DNA from 2 places in the Melaminivora jejuensis genome. Region 1 is predicted to be linked to the other one. Evidence: riboswitches for the same ligand, from Rfam matches in the RefSeq annotation. Region 1 holds a riboswitch; the other holds the start of a gene.
What was found. Region 1 has a riboswitch for S-adenosylhomocysteine ahead of ahcY (adenosylhomocysteinase). Riboswitches for the same ligand answer to the same signal wherever they lie in the genome.
Positions count from the first base shown of each region.

Region 2: linked by a shared signal. The riboswitch ahead of metH (methionine synthase) and the one ahead of ahcY (adenosylhomocysteinase) in region 1 are both predicted to bind S-adenosylhomocysteine.

Region 1 is NZ_JACWIJ010000002.1:3,592,005-3,595,410, reverse strand. Features, by position in the region: gene ahcY (adenosylhomocysteinase) at 40-1,485, opposite strand; S-adenosyl-L-homocysteine riboswitch at 1,568-1,680, opposite strand; gene IDM45_RS16795 (peptide chain release factor 3) at 1,854-3,406, shown strand, end outside.
Region 2 is NZ_JACWIJ010000002.1:2,821,888-2,825,293, forward strand. Features, by position in the region: gene metH (methionine synthase) at 1-1,464, opposite strand, end outside; S-adenosyl-L-homocysteine riboswitch at 1,561-1,671, opposite strand; gene IDM45_RS13345 (hypothetical protein) at 1,741-1,926, shown strand; gene IDM45_RS13350 (hypothetical protein) at 2,025-2,783, shown strand; gene IDM45_RS13355 (DNA-3-methyladenine glycosylase) at 2,851-3,406, shown strand, end outside.

The DNA of each region.
Region 1 (3,406 bases):
GAAGGTTGGGATGGGGGCCGGCTGGCTCTGGCGGGCCGCTCAATAGCGGTAGGTATCGGCCTTGTACGGCCCGGCCTTGTCCACACCGATATAGGCGGCCTGCTCGTCGGTCAGCTCGGTCAGCATGGCGCCCAGCTTGGACAGCTGCAGCCGCGCGACCTTCTCGTCGAGCAGCTTGGGCAGCACATAGACCTTGCCCACCTCATACGCATCGGGGCGCGTGAACAGCTCGATCTGCGCCAGCGTCTGGTTGGCGAACGAACTGCTCATGACGTAGCTGGGGTGGCCGGTGGCGCAGCCCAGGTTCACCAGGCGGCCCTTGGCCAGCAGGATGATGCGCTTGCCGTCCGGGAAGATGATGTGATCGACCTGCGGCTTGATCTCCTCCCACTGGTAGCGCTCCAGCGAGGCGACCTCGATCTCGTTGTCGAAGTGGCCGATGTTGCACACGATGGCCTGATCCTTCATGGCAGCCATGTGCTCGTGGCGGATCACGTCCTTGTTGCCGGTGGTGGTCACGAAGATGTCGGCTAGTGGCGCGGCATATTCCATGGTCACCACGCGGTAGCCTTCCATCGCCGCCTGCAGGGCGTTGATGGGGTCGATCTCGGTCACCCAGACCTGCGCCGACAGCGCGCGCAGCGCCTGCGCCGAGCCCTTGCCCACGTCGCCATAGCCGGCCACGACGGCCACCTTGCCGGCGATCATCACGTCGGTGGCGCGCTTGATGCCGTCCACCAGCGATTCGCGGCAGCCGTACAGGTTGTCGAACTTGCTCTTGGTGACCGAGTCGTTGACGTTGATGGCGCGAAACAGCAGCGTGCCCTTGGCCGACATCTCATTGAGGCGATGCACTCCCGTGGTGGTTTCCTCGGTCACCCCCATGATCTGGGCGCTCTTGCGCGAGTACCAGGTGGGGTCTTCGGCGAGCTTGGCGCGGATGGAGGCGTACAGGATGCGCTCTTCCTCGCTGGCGCCGTTGCCCGCTACCAGCGACGGGTCTTGCTCGGCCCGCTTGCCCAGGTGCATGAGCAGCGTGGCGTCGCCGCCGTCGTCCAGGATCATGTTCGGGCCTTCGCCCTCGCTGCCTTTGGGGCCGAAATCGAAGATGCGGTGCGTGTAGTCCCAATAGTCCTCCAGCGACTCGCCCTTGATGGCGAACACCGGCGTGCCGCCGGCGGCGATGGCGGCGGCGGCGTGATCCTGCGTGGAGAAGATGTTGCACGAGGCCCAGCGCACCGTGGCGCCGAGCGCCTGCAGCGTCTCGATCAGCACGGCGGTCTGGATGGTCATGTGCAGGCTGCCGGTGATGCGCGCGCCCTTGAGCGGCTGCTGCGCAGCGTATTCCTCGCGAATGGCCATCAGGCCGGGCATTTCGGTTTCGGCGATGGCGATTTCCTTGCGGCCCCAGGCGGCAAGGGTGATGTCGGCGATGGCGCTGTCGGCGGGTGCTGCGGCAGGGGTGTCTTTGAGAACTGCGCTCATGAGTTGTCCTTCAAACCAGGTTTGTGCAAGAAAGAACCACGCGCAGAAAGAAGGGGGAGCAAAGCTCACCACACAGGCCGGGCGTGGGTGAGCGTCGTTGCGGGTGTCGATGCTGGATATCGATGCCTTGATACCGATCGTTTCCGAGCCTCACGCCCCGCTGCTGTCGGGGGCGCTGCAACGCTCCTCGGAAAAGCGCGCGATTATACCGGGCAAGCCTTGTGCTGGCGCCGCGCCGTAGAATCGCGCCCTTGCGGCGCCGTGCGTGCCAGGCAGCCGCGCGCGGCCCTGCACTGCGCCCCTCCCTTCCCCATGCGCTGCGCCATCCAAGCCATGCACGCGCCAGCGCCACCGCCTGTTGCCCCACTGTGTCCTACGCTTCCGAGACGCGGCGCCGCCGCACCTTCGCCATCATCTCCCACCCCGACGCGGGCAAGACCACGCTGACGGAAAAGCTGCTGCTGTTCTCCGGCGCCATCCAGATCGCCGGCGCCGTCAAGGGCCGCAAGGCCAGCCGCCACGCCACGTCCGACTGGATGGAGATCGAAAAGCAGCGCGGCATCTCGGTGGCATCCAGCGTGATGCAGATGAGCTGGCGCGAGCACGTCATCAACCTGCTGGACACGCCGGGCCACAAGGACTTCTCCGAGGACACCTACCGCGTGCTCACCGCCGTCGATTCCGCCCTGATGGTGATCGACGCGGCCAACGGCGTGGAGACGCAGACGCGCCGCCTGATCGAGGTCTGCCGCCAGCGGGACACTCCCATCATCACCTTCGTCAACAAGATGGATCGCGAAGTGCGCGACCCGCTGGACATCCTCGACGAGGTGGAGCGCGAGCTGGGCATGCCCTGCTGCCCCATGACCTGGCCGGTGGGCCAGGGCAAGAGCTTCGGCGGCATCATCGATCTGCGCACGCAGAGCATGACGGTGTTCCAGGCCGGCAGCGATAAGCGTCCGGAGGACTTCGAGGTCATCGCGCTGTCCGAGGTCGATACGCTGCGCGCGCGCTTCGGCAAGACTTTCGACGACGCCATGGAGAGCATGGAGCTGGCCGTGGGCGCCTCGACCGAGTGGAGCCACGAGCAGTTCCTGGCGGCCAAGTTGACGCCGGTATTCTTCGGCTCGGGCGTGAACAATTTCGGGGTCATGGAGGTGCTCAACGCGGTGGTGGACATGTCGCCACCGCCTGGCCCACGCATCGCCTACGCCGAAGTCAACCGCCAGCGCGAGGAGCGGCTCGTGCATCCCGAGGACAAGGGTTTTGCCGGGGTGGTCTTCAAGGTGCAGGCCAACATGGACGCCAACCACCGCGACCGCATCGCCTTCGTGCGCGTGGCCTCGGGCCGCTACACGCCGGGCATGAAGATGCGCGTGCAGCGCACCGGCAAGGAGCTGCGCCCGACCAGCGTCGTCACCTTCATGAGCCAGCGCCGCGAGGCGGTGGAGGAGGCCTATGCGGGCGACATCATCGGCTTCACCATCCACGGCGGCGTGCAGCTGGGCGACTCCATCACCGACGGGCCGGCGCTGCAGTTCACCGGCCTGCCGTTTTTTGCCCCCGAGCTGTTCATGACCGTGGTGCTGAAGAACCCGCTGCGCTCCAAGCAGTTGCAGCAAGGCCTGATGGAGCTGGGCGAGGAAGGGGCCATCCAGGTCTTCAAGCCCGACGCCGGCGGCAACATGCTGCTGGGCGCCGTCGGGCAGCTGCAGTTCGAGGTGGTGCAGCACCGCCTGAAGACCGAGTACGACTGCGATATCCGGCTGGAGGGCTGCCAGTACACCGGCGCGCGCTGGATCACCGCCGACACGCCCCAGCAATTGCGCGAGTTCGAGAACGCCTACCCGCTGCGCCTGGCGCACGACGCCGCGGATACGCTGGCGTTTCTGTGTACCTCGCCGTATGACGTGCGGCTGGC
Region 2 (3,406 bases), 770 kb from region 1:
CTCCTCCAGGCTGGGTGTGATCAGGCCCGACAGGCCGACGATGTCTGCCCCTTCGGCCTTGGCGCGCGCCAATATCTCGTGGCAGGGCACCATCACGCCCATGTTGATGACCTCAAAGTTGTTGCACTGCAAGACCACGGTGACGATGTTCTTGCCGATGTCGTGCACGTCGCCCTTGACAGTGGCAATGACGATCTTGCCCTTGCTGGTCACGTCCAGGCCGGCGGCCTCCTGCTGGCGCTTTTCCTCCTCGATGTAGGGAATCAGGTGGGCCACGGCCTGCTTCATCACGCGGGCGGATTTCACCACCTGCGGCAGGAACATCTTGCCCGCACCGAACAGGTCGCCCACGATGTTCATGCCATCCATCAGCGGCCCTTCGATGACGTGCAGCGGTCGGCCACCGCCCTGCACCACGATGTTCTGGTAGGCCTCCTCGGTGTCGTCCACGATGAAGTCGGTGATGCCATGCACCAGCGCGTGCGACAGGCGCTCGCCCACGGTCTTGGGGTTGTCGGGCGTGCCGCGCCATTCGAGCTTCTTGCTGTCGTCCTTGGCCGCGCCCTTGGTGGCCTCGGCGATCTCCAGCAATCGCTCCGCCGCATCCGGGCGGCGGTTGAGCACCACGTCCTCGACGCGCTCGCGCAGGGCCGGGTCGAGGTCGTCGTACACCCCCACCATGCCGGCGTTGACGATGCCCATGTCCATGCCGGCGGCAATCGCGTGGTACAGGAACACCGTGTGGATGGCCTCGCGCACCGGGTCGTTGCCGCGAAAGGAAAACGACACGTTGGACACGCCGCCCGAGACCTTGGCGCCCGGCAGGTTGGCCTTGATCCAGCGCACCGACTCGATGAAGTCCACCGCGTAGTTGGCGTGCTCCTCAATGCCGGTGGCAATGGCGAAGATGTTGGGGTCGAAGATGATGTCCTCGGGCGGAAAGCCCACCTCATCGACCAGTACGCGGTAGGCGCGCTCGCAGATCTCGATCTTGCGCTCGAAGGTGTCGGCCTGGCCTTTCTCGTCGAAGGCCATGACCACGGCGGCGGCGCCGTAGCGGCGGATCAGCCGGGCCTGGCGCCGGAACTCCTCCAGCCCCTCCTTCATGCTGATCGAGTTGACGATGCCCTTGCCCTGCAGGCAGCGCAGGCCGGCCTCGATGACCTCCCACTTGGAGCTGTCCACCATGACCGGCACGCGGGCGATGTCCGGCTCGGAGGCGATCAGGTTCAGGAAGCGCACCATCGCCGCCTTGCTGTCGAGCATGGCCTCGTCCATGTTCACGTCGATGACCTGGGCGCCGTTTTCCACCTGCTGGCGCGCCACGGACAGGGCCTTTTCGTATTCCTCGTTCAGGATCAGCCGGGCAAAGGCCTTGGAGCCGGTGACGTTGGTGCGCTCGCCGACGTTGACGAACAGGCTGTCCTCGCCGATCAGCACCGGCTCCAGGCCGGAGAGCTTCATGGGGGAACGCACACGGCAGCGACAGCAGGAATGGAGGCAGTGGTTGCAGTACCAGTGGAAGTCATCAGGCTCACCTGTGGGGTCGATATCAAGGGGTACAGGTGAGCGTCGTTGATGGGTTGTGGTCACGCCCTGCCAAGCCTGACGGTCTGCCGCTCGACACACAGGACAAGACAAAAGGCAGCCGCTGCAACGCTCCTTGGCGGGGAAAGCGGGTCAAAGTGGGGGATTCTAGGAAGACTGCAGCAACCCCGGGCGCAGCAGCGCATCGCAAGCTTGCCGTCAGGCTACGCGGGCAGCTTCTATTCCCAAGAAGCAGACGGCAAAAGAAATTACGCCAGCCAGCAATTCCCGCTGCACTTCATCTCGCTCGACACCAAGCCGCAATCGCGCTTCCCGCTGGCATTTGCTTATCAAGGCTCGTATTACGGCACGGCCAAAATTTGGGTTTGCGCGCGCTGATCAGCCAAGCAGCGCTGGCCTGGGCTGGCCGGCATTGGCTGGCGCTGGCCTGCGCCAGGGGCGCGCTACATTCAGGCCTTCCCTCCAAGGCTTGCTCCATGCGTACACCTCCATTTTTTCTGCGTATGTCCGTGGCTGCTGCGGCTGCCGCTACCTTGCTGCTCAGCGCCTGCGGCGGCGGCAGCAGCAGCGACGATGACCCGTCCACCGGCCCGCCGCCAGCCAGGCCCATCGCCGGGGCCGAGGGCCGCTGGGCGGGCCGCGCCTCGACCGGCTATGACGTGCTGCTGACCATCCTCGACACGGGCGAGACCTGGGGCGTCTATACGCGCGGGCCGGTCATCCACGGTGCGTTTCATGGCTCCAGCAGCTCCTCCGGCGGGCAGTTGCGCGGCTCGGCGGCGGTGGTGGACTACGAGCGCGCCGGGCAGGTGCATTCGTCGCTCTACGGCGGCAGCTATGTGCCGCAACGCCAATTGGAGGCAGGCTTCGTCTTTGATGTCTTCTCCGGCACCTATGTGCCCGGCTACGAGCGCACGGCACCCGTCGCTGCACTGGCTGGCAGCTATGTCGGCAGCGTGGGCGGCTGGCCGGCGCCGCTGGCGCTGACCATCCATGCCGACGGCGGCCTGATGTCCACCGAGCCCACGCCAGCCTGCCTGGTGCGCGGCTCCGTCGGGGTGCGTCCCGGTGGGCGCGGCGTATATGACCTGCGCGCGTCGTTCACCGGCGATGGCTGCCCCCTGCCGCACGGCACTGCCGTGGCGGGCATTGCGCTGCTCGATGGCACGCGATTGACCATTACCAGCGTGGCCCCGTCGGCGGTGGACTTCTTCGTCTTCCAAGGCGGGCGCTGACCTCGGGCCACCGCATGGGCCTGACACCCGCCCCCACGCAGCGCCCGGCGCTGCTGCCGCCACCGATGTGCAGCCACTGGTGCCCGCCGCGCTCGACTTCACGCTGCCCGCCCAGGCGCTGGCCCCGCTGCTCATCGGCGTCACGCTGCTGGTCGATGGCGTGGGCGGGCGCATTGTCGAGACCGAGGCCTATGACGCCAGCGACCCGGCCTCGCACAGCTTTCGCGGCCCGACGGCGCGCAACGCGGCCATGTTCGGGCCGGCGGGGCGGGCCTATGTCTATCGCTCGTATGGCGTGCATTGGTGCCTGAACCTGGTGTGCGGGCGGCCCGAGGACGGCGCCGCCGTGCTGATCCGCGCGCTGCAGCCCACGCATGGCCTGGAGGCCATGCGCGCGCGGCGCAGGCTGCCCGAAGGCGGGGATGTGCGCCTGCTGTGCGCCGGGCCGGGGCGGCTGGCGCAGGCGCTGGGCATCGACGGCAGCTTCGACCATCTGCCGCTGGATGCGCCGCCTTTCAGCTTGCTGGCACCACAGGACGCCGCGCCGGCGCCGGCCCTGGTGGTCGGCCCGCGCATTGGCATCACCCGGGCAGTGGATGTGCCGTGGCGCTTTGGCGCGGCTG